Blastopirellula sediminis: one gene and its partner. Each later gene encodes a partner of the first gene's protein in a complex. Links are inferred from orthologs where the notes say so. Each region holds a gene or a part of one and is shown in the gene's direction. Other genes may lie near its edges.

Region 1 (9,196 bases):
CGAGCACGGTTCGGTTTTGCTCATTGTGTCGATGGTGGATGTAGGTTTCGTCCCAGCTTTGGAAGCCGTGGAAGCCTTTCATGATCGGATGGTTCGGCTCGGCGATTACCGTGCTGAAGACTTCGCCCCCATGTTTCTGGAACTGGCCGCCGACCAGATCGACGTAAGCCGGCGAGTTAAGGAAGCAGTAGGTCGCACAGTGGAGCGGGATCAGAGCGCCCCCTTTGGCGACGTAGTCCAGCAGCGCCGCTTCCTGATCGGGCGAGATCTCTTCGATGTTCGCGTAGATCATCAGCCCGTCATAACGGCTGAGCCGTTCTTTGTTGAGGGCGTTGACGTCTTCGGTGTATTCGATGTTAATGCCGCGCTCTTTCATCGCCGGAATCATCTGGGCGGCGCGATCGGCGGGGCGGTGATGTCCCTGGTCGCCGAGGAACAAGATCCGAATCGGCGAATCGTCCGCGGCGCGGGCGAGGGGACTTAACAGCGAGAGGAACAACAAAGAGGCGGCGAGCAATCGAATCACGGCGAAACTCCGGCCTGAACGCCTGCCGCAGAGTCGACAGGCGCTTGGGTGAAGGGAAATTATCAATAGAACCGCAGCACGCTGGCCAACTAGGCGAGCGTGAAGTCAGGCAGGCGAACGATCTCGCCTCCCTGTTTGGTCGACTGATGAGCACACAAACCGACGCAGGTCCAGTTGGCGCTGATCACGGCGTTCGGCCACGGATCGCGATCTTCGGCCAGGGCGCTGGCGAACTCATGGGCCAGGTGCGGGTGCGATCCGCCATGGCCGGCGCCTTGAATGAACGACAAGTGTTCGACGTCTTGAATCGCGGTGGTGAACTTCTGGATCTCGGCCGGCAAACGGCTGGCGAAATCGGGCACCGTGATCCGCTGGGCGATTTCGTGCTCCGGCTTTTTCGCCGTGTGGAGCACATGCTCTTCCCCTTCGATCAGCGCCCACTCAAAGCTCTTCTTGGCGCCGTAGACGTCGAAGCTTTCGCGATACTGGCGAGCCGTGTCGAACAGGAACCGCCAGATGTGGGCGGCGACCGGGCTATCTTTCAGCTTGATGTGGCAGGACTCGACGGCGTACTGATTGCCCGACTTCTCGGCGAGTTCCGGAGAAATCACGCCAGAGCCGAAGCAGCTAACGTACTCAGCGCGGCTGTTCATGAGTCCCAGCACCGGACTGACGACGTGCGTCGCATAGTGCATCGGGATCATCCGTTCCCAGTATTCGGGCCAACCTTCCATGTCCTGCGGATGCGAGGCGGCCATATATTGAATATCGCCCAGTTCACCCTTCTCGTACAGGTCTTTGATGAAGAGAAATTCGCGGCTGTAGACGACCGTTTCGGCCATCATGTATTTCAAACCAGTCTCAGCGACTTTCTCCACAATCTGGCGGCACTCTTCGATGGTCGTCGCCATCGGCACGGTGCACATGACGTGCTTGCCGGCGTCGAGCGCCTTGAGCGACATCCAGCCGTGATCCGGAATCGGCGAATTGATATGGACGAAGTCGACGTTCGGGTCGGCCAGCACCTCGTCGTAGGTGGTGTACCGCTTTTCGATTTCAAAGGCGTCGGCGATTTTGTGCATTTCCGCTTCGTTTCGCCGGCAGACCCCGTACATGTTGACTTGCGGGTGACACTTGTAGATCGGAATGAACTCGGAGCCGAAACCGAGACCCACAATCACCACATTGAACTGTTTCGTACTCATCGAATTATCCTTCGGGCGAGAAGATGCATGGAGGTGCAGCGCACGGTGCAAGCGACTGCCTGCTTCCCGTTCTTATAACCTGACTTCTAGCGCACATGAAAGCCAGGAGAAAACGCGAACGCGATCGGAGGAATTTTACATAAGGCGAGCAGTATCTGCAATTTTCTGTCTACAATGGAGGCAACTCCGCCGCTCCTCTTTTCGGTAAACGTTCGCACATGAAACGCCGCAAGACCGTCGCCCTGTTGATTGAAACGTCCAATGCGTACGCGCGTGGGCTTTTGGAAGGGATTATCTCGTATGTGCACGAGCATCAGCCCTGGTCGATTTATCTGCCGGAGCAAGAGCGCGGCGCGTCGCCGCCGGCGTGGTTAAAAAGTTGGCGCGGAGACGGCGCAATCGTCCGCATCGAGACTCCGCAAATCGCGGCCGTTGTGAAAAAGCTTAAGATGCCGGTCGTTGACGTCAGCGCGGCGCAATTGGTGCCCGGCGTGCCGTGGGTCGAAACCGATGACGGCCAGATTGCACGTGCCGCCGCCGATCATTTGCTAGAGCGCGGCTTTCGCGAATTCGCCTTCTGCGGCGAACCTCACTTCAATTGGTCGAAGTGGCGCGAAGAGAATTTTGTCGAACGTTTGAAAGAGGCGAAGCGCCGCTGTCACATCTTCGAATCGACGTCGCGCGATAGCGAGGCCTATTCGTGGACGCGCGAGAAGCGACGCATGGCGCAGTGGCTGCACAAGCTGCCGAAGCCGGTCGGGCTGATGGCTTGTTACGACATCAAAGCGCAGCAAGTCCTCGACATCTGCCGCGAACTGGAAATCGCCGTGCCGGAACAAGTGGCGGTGATCGGCGTCGATAACGATCGCTTGCTCTGCGATCTTTGTTCGCCGCCGCTCTCGAGCGTGATTCCCGACACGCGCACGACCGGTTACGAAGCGGCGCGGTTGCTCGATCGTCAAATGAACGGCGAGAACGTCGCCGACGAAGGAATCTTCATTCCGCCGCTCGGCATCGCGACGCGCCAATCTTCCGACGTGATGGCGACCGAAGATCCGATCATCGCCCGCGCGATGCAGTTCATTCGCGAACATGCGTGCGACGGCGTCAACGTGCAAGACGTGTTGACGGTCGTTCCGTTGTCGCGGCGCGTTTTGGAATATCGCTTCAAAGAAGCGGCCGGCAAGACGCCGCACGAAGCGCTGGTGCAAGTTCGTCTCGATCGCGTGCGTCAATTGCTCCGCGACACGCAACTCTCGATGGCCGACATCGCCGACCGAACCGGCTTTGAACATGTCGAGTACATGAGCTCGGCATTTCGTAAGAAGACCGGCATGTCCCCATCCGAATATCGCCGCCAGGTACAGCCGAAGTAGGAAATCTTGGCTTAAGATCGTTGAATCGTTCGCTCGTTAGGCGGATAATCTGGCGGAAATCTTCTATTTCCGCATCCGCAACTGACAGGCGAATCTATGAGCGACGATTGGGACTTCTTTCCGCTGTTGGTCGATGATGAGCCTGCTTCGATCCTGGTCGACCTGGGTTTGGTTGAAGAGGCGCCGATCGCCGGGCTGACGCAGATGACCTATCTGCGACTCTACATGCGCAGCCCGCGCGAGGACGGGCTTTCGAGCCAAGAAGAATACGAGCGTCTTTGCGAAGTGGAAGATGCGTTGTCCGCCGCGATCGAAGATTCGGAGGACGTCCTTTACGTCGGCCGCAACACCTCCGGCGGTTGTCGCGATTTCTATTATTACGCCGCCAGCGGAACGGCCGCCGAAAGCCAACTGTCGCAAGCGATGGTTCCTTTCACGGAATACGAATTCGAAACCGGCGTCCAGGATGACGACGATTGGTCGATCTATTTTGAATTCCTCTATCCCGATCCGCGGCAGATGCAGTTCATTCAAAACGGACGCGTGCTGGCGAGTCTCGAAGAAGCGGGGGACAAGAGCGAGATCGAGCGTGAAGTGACCCACTGGATCTATTTCCCGTCGGCCGACAAGCGGGCGGCGTTCGTTACCTTGGCGACGGCCGAAGGATTTGAAGTGGCGGAGCAGCAGGACGACGGGGAAGGGGAATGCCCCTTCGCGCTGATGATGCGTCATGTTACTGCGGTCGACTATTCGTCGATCAACAACGCTGTGCTTGTGCTGTTTGATCTGGCTGGAGAGTGCGAAGGAGAATACGCCGGCTGGGAGACGAGCGTCGAACAAGGGGAATAGCGGCCGATAAGCCGTGGAGGGGGGCTTTTCTATATTCGCCTGCGCGCATATAGTTAGTGAAGCATGAAAACCATTCCCCAAACGCTGAATCCTGAGCTGGCTTTCCGCGCCTTGTCGGATCCGACAAGACTGCGGATTCTGCATTTGCTGCGCAAGGGAGAGCTGTGCGTTTGCGATTTGGTCAACGTGCTCGACGTGCCGCAGCCGACGGCTTCGCGACATTTGGCCTACCTGAAAAAGTCAGGCTTGGTCGCGGCTCGCAAGGAAGGGTTGTGGCAATACTACCGGCTGATTCCGCCGGTCAGCAAGTTTCATAAGTCGCTGCTGAAGTGCGTCGCCGATAGCGTTGAGCTATCGCCGCAACTGCAGGCCGATCAAGACTATTTGTCGTCCTGCGGCCAAGGCGACTGTTGCGGTTAGCGTGATCTCACGCAGGTCGCGACATTTTTTTAACCATTAAATTCGCGTAAGCGAATGTAGTAGTTTTTAAGAAGGCGAAGGAGATGTCCGTGAAACGCGTTCTAGTGCTGTGCACCGGCAACTCTTGCCGCTCGCAAATGGCCGAGGCTCTGTTCGAGTCGCTCAGCGAAGGGGAGTGGCAATCCGAGTCGGCCGGCTCCAAGCCGTCCGGCTACGTTCATCCCCTCGCGGTTCGGGCGATGGCGGAGCTCGACGTCGACATCTCGGCCAACGAGAGCAAGCATGTCGAACTGTTCGCCGATCAACCGTTCGACCTGGTCGTGACCGTTTGCGACAACGCGAAAGAGGCCTGTCCGGTATTCCCCGGCGCGAAGCTGACGCTTCACTGGCCGTTTGACGATCCGGCCGATGCGACCGGCGACGACGAAGAAAAGATGGTCATGTTCCGCCGCGTACGGGACGAGATCAAAACGAAGATCGCATCCTACTTGCCGACCGCCTAGCCTGACTTACGGAGAAGCCCCATGTCCAACGAACAAATCAACGCAATCAAATCAAACTACGGCGCCGTCGCAACCAGCGGCTTGTCGAGCGAGCATGCCGGCGTCAAAGCGGTCGCCGCCGCGTTCGGTTACACCGAGGAAGAGCTCAGCTCGATCCCGGCTGGCGCCAACATGGGTTTGTCGTGCGGCAATCCGACCGCGACCGCCAATCTGCGCGAGGGAGAGACGGTCGTCGATCTTGGTTGCGGCGGCGGTCTCGACGTCTTCTTGGCGGCGGCCAAAGTCGGCCCGACCGGCAAGTCGATCGGCATCGACATGACGCAGCAGATGATCGATCTGGCTCGCAAGAATTTGGCCAACAGCGATCTGCCGGTGGAGAACGTCGAGTTTCACCTGGCGACGATCGACGATATGCCGTTGGCCAATATCAGCGCCGACTGCGTGATCAGCAACTGCGTTATCAATCTGGCTCCGGACAAGTCGGCCGTCTTTCGCGAGATCGCCCGCATCTTGAAGCCAGGCGGCCGCGTCGCCGTCAGCGACATCGCGCTGAAGAAGCCGCTGCCGGAAGAGCTGGCGACTGATATCTCGGCCTTGGTCGGCTGCATCGCCGGCGCGATTCCGATCGAAGAGTATCGCCAAGGGTTGCTCGACGCGGGATTCGCCGCGGTCGAAGTGATTGACGACGGCGCCGATCTGAACGCCTACGCCAAAGTCGAAAACCAGTCAGGTTGCTGCTCACCTACCATGAGCGACGACCCGCTGGCGATCATCGACAGCGGCTGCTGCACGCCTTCCAATGAGCCTGGCATTCATGAACGCCTGGCGGAACTGCTGAAGAAGTACGACGTGAACGACTACGCAGCGAGCGTGAAGGTTTACGCGGTAAAGCCGTAGAAACGTGGTCGCATTGTGGCGGTTTTTCGCAGGATTCCGCCTGTAGCGATTTGACTTGCCGCGTCCGTGTGACAGGCTTCCCAATGGGCAACTGTCACTTTTCAGGACGCGCAAATCTCATGTCTTATCTCATCTTGTTCTGTGCTCTCGTAGGCATCGGCTGTTACTTGGACTGGGACGTCATGCTAACTGCCGGGGTCACTTTCGGCGGGTTGGCCGTTTGGTTCTTGCTCTTGAACCGCCGGATCGCGATTCCGAAGTAACGCGCTGTTGATCATCTCCACGGTATCTTGATCGCCGCGCATCGTCGCTTCTTCGATGGCGGTGCGGCCGGTGATTTCGCTGCGCGGGTTGGGCTCTTTGACGCCTGCGTCGAGGAGCAGCTTCACAATCTCCTTTCGCCCCTGACGTGCGGCGAACCAGATCGCCGTATCGCCGGAGGGATCGACCGCGTCGACGTTGGCGCCTTTGTCGATCAGATACTTGGCGATCTCCGGCGTGTTGGCCATCATCAGCAGGGTATGTCCCTCTTTGTCGACGTAGTTCACGTCGAAGCCGCGATAGACGAGTCCTTCGAGTTCCTCCAGTTTGCCGGTCGAAGCGGCGTTCACCGCGCGGCGTTCGCGGTCCCCTCGTTCCTCGCTGTTGTTTTGATTCGCCCAGATCACGCCGAAGATCACCGCATGCACGATCGCCAGAAAGATGATCGCGCCGACGATGTTGCTGATCACTTTGCCGAACGCGCCGGATGCGATCTCGGCGGCGGTTCCCTTGATCAACCGATTAGGAGTCATCGTCCCCGGCGGAGGCAACAAGCCGCGACTGACCTCGTCGTAGATGCCGATCGCGCAGACTTCAGCGCCGACCGGTACGCGTTTCTCTTTCAATCGCGGAACGACGAGCTCCGGACTGTATCCTTCCGGCAGCACTTCTTCGTCTTCATCCTCTTCGTCGTCGTAGTCTTCCTCTTCTTCTTCCTGGCGAATCTCGGCGTCCCACTGGGCCAGCTTTTGCAGGTTGCCGTCCTTGTCGCGGGGGAAGAGATCGTCGGCGGTTAGCTTGCCGAGACGCATGTTCTTCTCGACGTGTCCATCTTCGTCCGACCAGACTTCGCCGAAGACGCTCAGCAGGCTCACGAGCTTCATGCCAGAGCGATCTTCGAACTCGGTGTTGCGGAGAAAGTTGGCGGCGTTTTGGGCGGCGTCGTAGCCGTGCACAAACTGTTCTTCAAAGCCTTCGAGCGAAGGAAAGCCGAATATCCGCACGTCGCCGCGCGGTCCGCGAATGACGCAAGGGACCATCAGGAAACCGGCGAAGTCGGAGCCTTGCGTTTCCTGTTCGGGCATGTCGGCCGGGCCGCGGCTCATCAGGTCGTATTCGCAGACCACGCATTCTTCGCCGCTGAAGGGGGCGATCAGCGGATCACTCACTGGATGGATCGTCCCGCTGACCGCGACTACCTTGCCGTCTTCCAGTGGATCTTGGCGGTCGATGTCGCCGATGCGAGCCGAGTCGCGCCACGCCGTCCAGGCGTTTTGCAATGCGCCGAGGCAAAAGAAGACGACTAGCCCGGCGATCGCAGCGCCGATGATATTGCCAGGCCATTCAAAGACTTGATTGAGCCAGTAAAAGTAGCCGCAAATCAGGCCTGCCAGCAGCAGCAAGGCCAACACGCATCCGCGCAACATCGGTCGGGTGACTCAAGTAAGAGGGAACGGGCGAAGCGGCGGACGTCGCCGATCAGCCCGATTCGTGACAATGTAGTTGGGCGAAAGTCGATAATCTACCAAGGCGCCTCTTTCGCGCGACGCCGGTGGCGAATTAAGGCAGTTACTTGGCGCCGGCTTCTTTCAGCAGCTTGACCAGCTTCCCTTGGCCGCACAGTTCCGCTTCCTCCAGCGGCGTTCGCCCCGAGTTGGGACTTATCGCCTCGAGGTCAGCGCCGGCGTCAATCAGCTCTTTTACCTGGGCGGCGTTACCCATTTGGATCGCGTGACCTAGCGCTTTGCTGCGCTGCGCCCCATCGCTCGTGTCGATAAACGGGGCGTCGTATTCGTCCCAGGATGGGCTTACGACGCCGTTGCGGTAAAAGAATTCCGGGTGGTGCTTTTTGATCAATGGATGCGGCGTGTGCTCATAAAAAAAGCTGGGGTACATTCCAGGATAGGAGAACGGCTGTAATGCGATCTTTGTCGATGGCGTAAAGCTGAAGCAAAGCCACGAATCGTCTGGTGCGACAGGCGATGGCGCGGGATCGAAGGAGTTGTCCAGTATCGGCATGTCGTTGAGCGCCACCAATTGTTTGTCGTCATAAACAAAGGGATCGAACCTTGGCAGAGGCGAAAGTGCTGCGGCGCTGGTTGGTGCAACTGCCGTGTAAGTCGGCGGTGAAACTGGAATCGGCAACCCCGTGGCGAAGCAGAACTGGGCGACTTCATCATGCGAATGGAGACGTGCCCAGTTCCAGGTGAACAAAGTTGCCGGGATGCCCAGGGCCGCAAAGACGACGGCGATCATGGTCCGCCGCCAAGCAAAATCACCACTGGGCGAATCGGGCTCTTCCTGTGGCGAATCAGGCCGCTCGCTCTTATCCCTCCAGGCGATTTGCAGAACGCCCGACCAAAAGACGATGGTCAACGTCACTAGGGCAATCCCTGTCAGGCTGTCCCACCGAAAGTTGCTGGGACGAAGTCGCCAGAAGTAGAACCCGGCCTGGGCGGCCGCGACGGCGAATAGGCAGAGCAGGGTGCGCATCATGGTCTCCGAAGTAGCGGGCACGCGCGGTTCGGCATGGCGACAAAGCTGGTAACCGTAATTCTCTCCCTCCGCGGGAGTTCGGTCCAGGCTTTTGTCTCCGCGGCCAGGTGTCGCAATTTCGTCTCGAAACGCGAGAGTGGAAGTCAAAGTGACATCTGCTAGCTGAAGCGATAGGCGTTTAATCGGCCTCAGATGGAAGGATGGATAAGATTTAGGGGCTGTTTTCCGGTTTTTCGGCCCCGTTCCAGATTTGGCACACCTCTCGCCATATACGTCTCCCAACTTCCCCCCAAGTTCGGAGACTTTACGATGCTCGCCTTTCAATCCAGCCTGATTTTCGCCGGTTTCATCTTCTCGATGGTCGCTCTGACGTTCGCTTTGCGTCCGGTCAAAAAGACGACTCCGTTCGGCGTCTAAAACTTGCCAATCTTCGGGTGACGCCAAATCGGAGGGCGCCCCGAGATTGCTCGGCCAATTCTTCCGTGAAAATGTCGACAGGTTCATTAACCACAAAAGCGCTATGGTTGACCCTGTTTGGTTATGAATCGATAATCCGGCTTTTACCGCACCATGACGCCTCGACTCAGTCGGATTTAGTCGATGAAAATTCACGAATACCAGGCGAAGCAGCTTCTCCGCGACGCAGGCGTCGCCGTCCCGCGT
Region 2 (9,202 bases), 280 kb from region 1 along the record:
CGCGACTAGCGCAGCGATGGCCAGTCCTCGACGGAGTGAGAAAAGAGCAAGCATCAAATTTCCTCTTCTGGAATGAAAGTACCTGGGAGCGGATGTTGGGATTGTTTCCGCTCGGAAACCGGCGTAATCGGTGACTGGCCTGCCACCCCGATTTTCTGGAGGGACGCTTCCATTCTAGGACCGCCGGCGTTGGAGGCCAGCAAGTTCTAGTTGTAGGGATTATTCGAGCACGGCGAGAATCTCAGCCTCGCTCATGATCAACAACTCTTGATCTCCGATCTTGATTTCGGTTCCTGCCCACGAGGAGAACAAGACCCGATCCCCTTCCTTGACGTCGTGCCCGGCCCGCTTGCCGTCGGACAGCAGTCGCCCGTCGCCGACGCTGAGGACGCGTCCTTGTTTGGGCTTCTCTTGAGCGGAGTTGGGAAGCACGATGCCGCCGGCGGTCGTCTCTTCGGCGTCGAGACGTTTCACCACGAGGTTGTCACCAAGGGGAACGATCTTCATCTTTGGATTGAACTCCATACAGGGCGCAAAGTCGCGATCGATCTTCTTTCGCGAGTTCTCTTACCGATCCAAGGGGATGGACGGGCGCAGCGAATAGGGGTCTGCGCGTTAAAAGAGGCAATCCACGATTCTGGCATCTGACCGCGGGAGTATCAAGTCGAGGAAAAGACCCCCCGGCTGGCGAGAATCTCTCAGTTTTTGCTTGAACTCAAGTGTCGGTTTCGCTAGGTTGACGTTTCAGGCAGTAACAATTTTGGCGATGTCGAAAAACGAAACGGCCATCCTGAAAATCAGGATTCAAACCGTAGCAACGTCAAAATTAACTCTCAAAAGAATGCGTCACGTCCGGATCTTCCGCCATTGGGTAACAAGCCCGCTGACGGGAGACCTTATCATAAGTTAGTTGACGCGAAGGGATGCGCGAGATTGCCGTCGGGACGACGGAGATACGTCGTACCACCACGAGCAGCCGGTTTTCTGCTCGCTTGATTGATCGCGATTCGCCCATCCGCGACGATTAGTCGCAGCCACATGTTCCCTTTCCTCGATAATTGTGGCGAGTCTCGGCTAGGAGGCGTTTTCGGCAGATCCTCAACCTAGGATCGATCCGGAGCGTCGAAATCAAGCGAGCGCTTAACTGCGAACGCTAATGGGACCTCAGGTCCTTGGTTCGCGACGCCGGTTGCATCGAATGCCGCCTTGGAGCGTGCCCACATGCGCGTTCGAAGGCGGCTTCTTTTTTAGCTCCCCTTCTCCGGCTGCATCGCTTTCCGACTACAGCTTGTCGGACGCCATGGCGACCAGAAACAACAGCCAGCCGGCCATCAGGACCAAGAGAAACCGCATCACCTTCGGATGCGCCTGCGGCGGATCGCAGGTCGGCAGCATGTAGGGAGAAAGCTCGGCCGGCGGCGGCGATTTTTTCTTCGGTCGACTCATCGCGGGGAAGATTCCTCGGTAACTTCGATCCGGAAATCACGGACGAATGCGTCCTCAAAGTCGTAGACGCCGTCAAAATCTTCGCGGCGATCTTGCGGCGACTTCTTCATCATGCCGATGTCGATTAGGTTGTAGACGATGTCGCCGAAGTGGCTGGTAGTCTCGACGCCCCAGCTGTTGAGGACCGTCTTGGCCATCAGGCCGTACTGCTGTTGGGCGAAGTTGCGGATCGCTTCGCACAGCATCTGCCCGGTCAGGTGACGTTCCTGTTCCTGCCACTCCGGATCGTCATCCTCATCGTCGAACTCGTCGTCGTCGAGGATCATTTCCTCTTCGTCGAGGGCGAGATCGTCGTCTTCCTCATCCTCGTCATTCAGCTCGAAGTAGTTTTGGCCGAAGGAGAGCGCTTCGCGCACAAACTGGTACGCTTCCAGCTTAAATCGCGGATCATCTTTCAGCATCCGCATAAAGTCGGAATAGGTTTCGTCAGTCATGGCGTACGTGGTGGTTGGGCGAAAGGTTGGATTGCGGTGCAATACGGCGGGGCGCTATTCGCCCGCCGATGCATCATCGTCCGGAGACGACTCGTTACTTCTATTTTGGGATGTATTTTCGCCTCGGTCTGGTTTTCGGCGTTTTTTCGCCTGCGGCGGGGCCGCTTTGACCACCGACAAAACTTCGCCGGCGTCGACCAGAATCGTGCGATTATCTTCCATTCGCAAGAGAACCTGACCGGCCAGGATCTCTTGATTGATCACTTTTCCTCGTCCGTCGCGCGTCACGACGTCGGCGCCGATCGGCGGCAGCTCGCGCTGCAGTTCTTCGTACGTATCGTATTCGTAGCGGAGACAGCACTTCAGTCGCCCGCAGCGTCCGCTGATCTTGGTCGGATCGAGCGTCGCCTTCTGCAGCTTGGCCATCTTCATCGAGACCGGCGGCATCTCCGACAAGTGCGTGTTGCAGCAAACCGGTTTGCCGCAGTCGCCGTAGTCGGCCAGCAGTTTCGCTTCGTCGCGAACGCCGATTTGCCGCATCTCGATCCGCGTATGGAACTCGGCGGCGAGCAACTTCACCAGATCACGGAAGTCGACCCGGTTTTCGGCCAGGTAATAAATGACGATCCGTTCTCCGCCGAACAAGTGCTCGATGTCGACCAGTTGCATGTCGAGCTGCAATTGCTCCACGAACTTGCGGCACAACTCGAATTCGCGCGACGAGTTGTTCCGCAAATGCGTGATTTCGCTTTCGTCTTCCGCAGTCATCCCGCGAAGGATGTGGCCGCGAGTCGGATCGGGGAGCATCGCGACCGCTTGGTCGGTCGCAGCGCACAACACCGTTCCGTTCTCCAGGCCGCGCTTGGTCCGCACGATGACCGACTCGTCTCTTTGAAACTCGTCTTTCGCTCGTGCCGAAAATACGCCTAACAGACGCATCGACCCGTAACGGACTACGTAATCAGCCATCAGCCGTTTCTATGTTTTTCGACGCTCGCCGCGACCAGCAAGTCGACGGCGCTCGAAGGTTATCGTCAGGAAAGGGAACGCGCCGCGTAAGGGGCGAATTCCGGCGGACAAGTCTACTATAGCCGTACCGGATAGGGGAATGCGAGAACCGCGGGTAGAAACCGCCGGAAGCGTTACAGCAATTCCAACACATTCTCGGGGGGCCGTCCCAAGCGGGCCTTTCCGCCGCTGACGACAATTGGACGCTCGATCAGCGCAGGATGTTCCGCCAGGGTCTGCAGGATCTCCTCCGAATCAGCCGGTTGCGGTAATCCGAGCTTTCGCCAATCTTTTTCCCGAACCAGCAGCTTCGCGTCCCCCCCGAGCTGTTTCACTAATTTTGCTAGCGTTTTTTCATCGAGCGGCGACTTCAGGTACTCGACGATCTTGGGCTCAACCCCATGGGATCGCAGTAGTTCCAACGTTTGGCGGCTCTTTTGGCAGCGCGGATTGTGATAGATCGTAACCTGGGAAGACATAGAGCATCCTAATAAGTAACGCCGCAGACGCACGAAACGCATGCTGCAGACCGCTTTAGGATCAATTGGCGGGCGAGTCGGGTTCGTTGACACCCCCTCACCCCTACCTATAATTGAGCGGTTTCTGCCAGCAAAGCCAGAAGCGCCTGGATCGTTGGCGCTTTGGAACAAGATATTTTACGGTTGTGGAGATGATTCGCCATGGCGATGGAATTTAACGAAGCCAATTTTGAGACGGAAGTGTTGCAGTCGGCCGAACCGGTTTTGGTTGACTTTTGGGCCCCTTGGTGCGGTCCGTGCCGTCAACTCGCCCCGGTGATCGACCAGCTCAGCAAGGAATACGAAAGCGGCGCCAAGGTTGGTAAGGTCAATACCGACGAAAGCCCGAACCTCGCTCGCAAGTACGGCATTCAGAGCATCCCGACGGTCATGGTCTTCAAAGGCGGCCAGGTCGTCTCGCAGTTCATGGGCGTGCAGCCGAAAGCCAAGTTGCAAGAAGCGATCGACAGCGCGAAGGCTTAATTGGGGCTAAGGCCCAATTGATCCAAGCAAAGCGTCGATGCTGGCGACAGCAGCGATAGCAAAAAGCGCAAAAGGGAGACCCCGGTCTCCCTTTTTTTATGCGCAAAAGTTTACCAGGACGAACCAGATTGAATGTCGATGGCGAAAACTGCCGATGTCAAATTAGGAGCGGAGGACTTTATCGGTTGTAACGCTAGCTAACTCGTCGATCGCCTCATGGCAACTCAGCGCAAAACACGAAACGAGCAGATGCCCGAATCGCCGGCCGAAAAGAAGTCGGTCGATGCGATGCGCGTCGATGGTCCGCACGTGCCAAGCAGCGCTCCGGCTACGCCAGCGCCCGCCAAAGAAATGACCGACGACGACATCGTCGCCAAGCTGGAACCGCTCGAACTTTCGCCGGCCCAGCGCCGTCATCTGGAAGAGTTGTCGAACATTCTTCGCCAGCAACGGACCGAACTCGAGCGCCGCGAAGCGCAACTGCAATCGCAGATGGCGGCGATCGATAACGAGGCCCGCATCGCACGACTCGGCGTCGATCAACATGCGGCCGCGCTCGCCGAACGAACCAAACTGCTCGATCGCCGTGAACGCGAACTCGCAGAGCGCGACGCCGCGCTCAACGATCGCCAGAACGAAATCGAAGCGCAGGTTCTGAAGCTCGATCAACAAGCGGCCAAACTCGAACAAACCCGCGGCGCGCAAAAGCGCGAAGACGCTCGCCTGGCGAAGAGCGCCGCACAGTTGCGGATCACGCAAGAATCGCTCGAAGAAAAAGCGACGGCCGAACGGCGCGCCGTTGATCGCAAGCTGGCCGAAGTGAAAGGGCAACAAGCGGCGGTCGAAAAGTTCTCGGCGCAGATCCGCGACCGAGAGCGACAACTGGACGAGCGTCAGCAGACGCTCGAAAAGCGCCTGGCCGAACTCGACGAGATCGCCGCGCAACTTGCCGACGCCGAGCGAGGCCAAGCCGGCGACGCGCTCGTCTATAGTCGCGAACAAGCCGAACTGGCCCGCGAACGCCAAGTGTGGGAAATGGAGGTTTTGCGGCAACGCGAACTGCAAGAGCAGGCCCGCAAACGGGGCGAAGCGGAGCTGATCGAGATGGCGACCCAGCTCGACCAGCGACAGTCGCGCCTTGAACAGCGCCAGGCCGCGGTTGAAAAGATCGAACAGGAACTACGCGAGAAACATCGCGAGGCGCTCGAATCGCAACTGGTCGTTGCGGAACTCTGGCCTGAACTGATGCGACATACGCCGACCGCCGAATTGACTCGACGGACCGCCGAACTGCGAGTGAAGATTCGCCAGTCGCATGAAGACGCCGCCGCGATTTGGCGACGCCGTCAAAATGAAGTCAACGATCTGCTCGCTCGGCTCGAAGAGCGTCGGACCGAAATCGCCGACGAGTATCGCCGCTTCCAACAATGGTTGTCGGTTCGGCACGAAGACCTCGAAAAACAGGCGGCCCGCTTGGCCGCCGCCGAACGGGGACTGTCGCAAAAGATGCGAGTTTCTCCGGCGGAAACGAAAAAAGCCTGACCCAAAGGGCCAGGCTTTTTGATTGTCATCGAGAAGAACTCTAGCGAGCGGTAGTCGAAACGCTGTTGCTCAGCGATTCGCTTGGCTGGGGCGCCTTCTTCATCTCGGCTTCGTACTTCACGACGAATTCCGAAGCTTGCATCGCAGTGACGATTTCCTTCCGCGAGAAGTAAGATTCGCTGCGGCCATCGAGATGATGGATCGTCTTGCCGGCCAGCTCTTCCCAGCTCATGTCATTGTTCAAGTGCCACGCGGTCGCTTGGGCGACGCGTTGATCGATTTTGCCGCTGCCGAGCATGTGCAACAAAGTCGCAACGCCAGGCTTGGTGGTGTACTGGTCGATCGGCTTGACGTCATACGGAATTTTCGGATTCGGATCTTCCAGACCGTGGTCGAGACAAACCCCTTCAACTTTCACTTTCTGGGTCTTTTCCGGCATGACGTTGAAGAATCCGCCGCCGCCGCCGCCTTGACCGCCAAAGCCGCCGCCGCCACCAAAGCCGCCGCCGCCTTGACCGCCGAAACCGCCGCCGCCGCCGCCGAAGCCTTGGTTACCGCCGCCACCCTGACCGCCGAAGCCGCCGCCCCCTTGGCCGCCAAAGCCGCCGCCCCCTTGACCGCCGAAACCGCCGCCGCCGAACTGAGCGAGCGGGACGCCGGCGAACGCCGCAGGCATTTCCACCTTCAACTTCTTGGCGGTCTTGTTCGTGATGATGAACGTTCCCTTTTCGGAGTTCATCGGGATGAATTTGACGTCAATGATGCCGTCTTCCATCGCTTTGAACATGTTCACTTCTTCCGCCTCGGCGAAACGACCCGTCGAGTCGTCATCCGCAGCGACCGGAAAGGAAAAAGCGAGAGTGGCCAAGATGGCGAAGGATGTCGCCAATCGCTGAAAAAATTGCACCTTCATTCGAAAGAGCTCCTCTGTCTGCGGCGCCTGGTTCCAATAGAGAGAAGATGATGACGAGTTCGCAGGCCGAACTGCCATGCGTTGAGGGCGCTCGCGAACACGAGTGCGCTCGAGTGTTGTAGTGAAATTTTAGACTAATCGAGATTTGTTTCCCGACCAAGCGATTTGCAGTAGAATTGTCCCACCTCTGGCGGTTACTGCGCGAAAAGCGCAATAACCCCACCACGGATGGGGTTGTGATCGTCTTTTCCATTCCATTTTGCTTGTTTGGAACGGCAGTCGCCAAGAAATGAAAAAAGCCTGACCACGTAGGCCAGGCTTTTCGGAGGATTGCTGATTCTGCAGCGACGCTTATTTGGCGTCGGTCGAGACGCTTTCGCTCAGCGATTCGCTCGGCGCCGGCGTCTTTTTCATTTCGGCTTCGTACTTCACGACGAACTCGGAAGCTTGCATCGCGGTCGCGATTTCCTTTCGCGAGAAGTAAGGTTCGACGCGGCCGTCGAGATGTTTGATCGACTTGGCGGCCAGCTCTTCCCAGCTCATGTCATTGTTCAAGTGCCACGCGGTCGCTTGGGCGACGCGTTGATCGATCTTGCCGCTGCCGAGCATGTGCAACAAAGTCCCGACGCCCGGTTTGGTCGTGTACTGTTCGATCGGTTTGACGTCGTAGGGGATTTTCGGATTCGGATCTTCGAGGCCGTGATCCAAGCAAACGCCGTCGACTTTGACCTTCTGCGTTTTGTTCGGCATGACGTTGAAAAAACCGCCGCCACCGCCGCCGCCTTGACCGCCGAAGCCGCCGCCGCCACCAAAGCCGCCGCCACCGCCGCCGCCGAAACCGCCGCCGCCGCCGCCGAAGCCTTGGTTACCGCCGCCACCGCCGCCGCCAAGTCCGCCCTGACCGCCGCCGAAGCCGCCGCCACCTTGGTTGCCGCCAAATCCGCCGCCGCCAAATTGGGCGAGCGGAACGCCGGCGAACGCCGCAGGCATTTCGACCTTCAACTTCTTGTCGGTCTTATTCGTGATGATGAAAGTTCCGCGTTCCGCGTTCATCGGAATGAACTTCACGTCGATGACGCCCTGATCGATCGCTTTGAACATGTTGACTTCTTCCCCTTCCGCGGCGCGAGCCGGCGCGGTTTCGGCGGCGTAAGCGCCAACCGAAAAAGGAAGGGAAGCGAGCAGAGCGAACGTCATCGCCAAACGTCGAACGATCATCACCTTCATGGTCAATTTTCTTCGCAGGGTCTTGAGTAAGAAAAAGACGAGTTCCCCCGAAACTACTGGGTCGAAAACACCTATTGAGCTTCCAGGGAATTTCGAGGAATCCCTACGGTAGTCGAGAAATCGAAAAGCTCCTAATGAATTGCACCCAAAATTTGTCTATCCGACCTAGATTTTGCCAAATTCCAAATCGCAACGACTTTCCGACTCTTCTCGCCTCGTTGCAGTTGGGGGTTGAGGGAAGAACTTCACCTCTTTTTCAAATTTTATGCTTTAAGATCCCGCCACAAAGCTGATAATTGGGGTGCTATCACTCCCGAAAAGTTGGCAGTGCAGCGTGATGATCCGTCTTGAGATTTGCCCGCTTCCTCTCCCCGGCGGCGATCCTTCGCCTGGGGCTATTTCTCGACTGACGGCTGGAGTTAGCCCCCATCGGAGGCGGTTTCAAGGAAGGTAGCTTTCTCATGCAGGTTCTGATCTGGTTGCTCGTGCTGTTGGCGGCGCTGGCTGCGCTGACCCAGGCCTACGTCTTTTTCATGCAGATGTTGCGGTCCGATCCCGGTACCGCGCGAATGCAGGAAATCGCTAGTTTCGTTCGCGAAGGCGCCGACGCCTATTTAACGCAGCAATATCGCGTGGTGGCGATCTTCTTCGTCGTCATCTTCGCGATGCTCGCCGCGTTGTCCTACGTTTTCCGAGCGCAGAGCGATTGGGTGCCGTTTGCGTTTGTGACCGGCGGGTTTTTTAGCGGTCTGGCCGGTTGGATCGGCATGAAAACGGCGACCGCCGCCAGCAGTCGGACTTCGGCCGGCGCGCGGATCTCGCTCAACCAAGGCTTGCAGGTCGCTTTTCGCAGCGGCGCGGTGATGGGGCTGACGGTCGTGGGACTTGGTCTGCTCGACATCACCATCTGGTTCGCGGTCTTGCGGTGGGTCTTTCAGCTCAGCTTGATCGACGTGACGGTCACGATGCTCTGCTTTGGAATGGGGGCAAGTTGCCAGGCGCTGTTCGCGCGCGTCGGCGGCGGCATCTTTACCAAAGCGGCCGACGTCGGCGCCGACCTGGTCGGCAAAGTGGAGCAAGGTATCCCCGAAGACGATCCGCGCAATCCAGCGTCGATCGCCGATAACGTGGGAGATAACGTCGGCGACGTCGCCGGCATGGGCGCTGACCTTTACGAATCGTATTGCGGCTCGCTATTGGCGACCGCTGCGCTCGGCGTCGCCGCGTTCAGTTCGCCGGTCCTGGCCGACGCGGCCAACTTGGATGTGCCGACCGCGCAGTTCTACGCTCTCTTCTTACCATTGGCGATCGCCGCCGCCGGCATTTTGCTTTCGATCGCCGGCGTCTACATGGTGCAAACCGAAGAAGGTGCGACGCAAAAGAATCTGCTCGCGGCGCTTGGCCGGGGGATTAACTTCTCGACCGGTTTGGTCGCGGTGGCGTCGATCTTTCTGACGATGTGGCTGATGCCCAAAGTCGAAGGCGCCGTCTACATGTATGTCCCCGGCGTCGCCCTCAGCATCTTCACTGGCCTCGCCGCAGGTTGGTTGATCGGCAAATGGACGGAATAC

Evidence for each region.
Region 2: the proteins of LOC68_RS17350 (region 1) and trxA are in contact, whole or in part, in an NMR structure (PDB 2IPA), measured with the Bacillus subtilis proteins. The link is inferred for Blastopirellula sediminis from one-to-one orthologs.

The regions. Positions count from the first base shown.
Region 1 is NZ_JAJKFT010000010.1:1,395,369-1,404,564, forward strand. What follows is about bases 3,258-6,169. They hold LOC68_RS17350 (arsenate reductase ArsC), read left to right. Parts: upstream 3,258-4,459; coding sequence 4,460-4,879; downstream 4,880-6,169. Other genes in these bases: LOC68_RS17340 (DUF695 domain-containing protein), read left to right, coding at 3,258-3,956; LOC68_RS17345 (ArsR/SmtB family transcription factor), read left to right, coding at 4,020-4,376; arsM (arsenite methyltransferase), read left to right, coding at 4,901-5,776; LOC68_RS17360 (ankyrin repeat domain-containing protein), read right to left, coding at 5,962-6,169. In the rest of the region: PVC-type heme-binding CxxCH protein, read right to left, coding at 1-526; Gfo/Idh/MocA family protein, read right to left, coding at 616-1,731; AraC family transcriptional regulator, read left to right, coding at 1,950-3,107; more of DUF695 domain-containing protein, read left to right, coding at 3,204-3,257; more of ankyrin repeat domain-containing protein, read right to left, coding at 6,170-7,464; ankyrin repeat domain-containing protein, read right to left, coding at 7,607-8,533; sucC (ADP-forming succinate--CoA ligase subunit beta), read left to right, coding at 9,134-9,196. UniProt on the Bacillus subtilis protein: Catalyzes the reduction of arsenate [As(V)] to arsenite [As(III)]. In vitro, can dephosphorylate para-nitrophenyl phosphate (pNPP).
Region 2 is NZ_JAJKFT010000010.1:1,119,199-1,128,400, reverse strand. What follows is about bases 2,371-5,288. They hold trxA (thioredoxin), read left to right. Parts: upstream 2,371-3,628; coding sequence 3,629-3,949; downstream 3,950-5,288. Other genes in these bases: LOC68_RS16165 (hypothetical protein), read left to right, coding at 4,199-5,288; arsC (arsenate reductase (glutaredoxin)), read right to left, coding at 3,083-3,427; LOC68_RS16180 (PSP1 domain-containing protein), read right to left, coding at 2,371-2,909. In the rest of the region: prenyltransferase/squalene oxidase repeat-containing protein, read right to left, coding at 1-54; co-chaperone GroES, read right to left, coding at 220-507; hypothetical protein, read right to left, coding at 1,282-1,446; Minf_1886 family protein, read right to left, coding at 1,443-1,940; more of PSP1 domain-containing protein, read right to left, coding at 1,995-2,370; more of hypothetical protein, read left to right, coding at 5,289-5,491; hypothetical protein, read right to left, coding at 5,532-6,404; hypothetical protein, read right to left, coding at 6,756-7,631; sodium-translocating pyrophosphatase, read left to right, coding at 8,093-9,202. UniProt on the Bacillus subtilis protein: Participates in various redox reactions through the reversible oxidation of its active center dithiol to a disulfide and catalyzes dithiol-disulfide exchange reactions.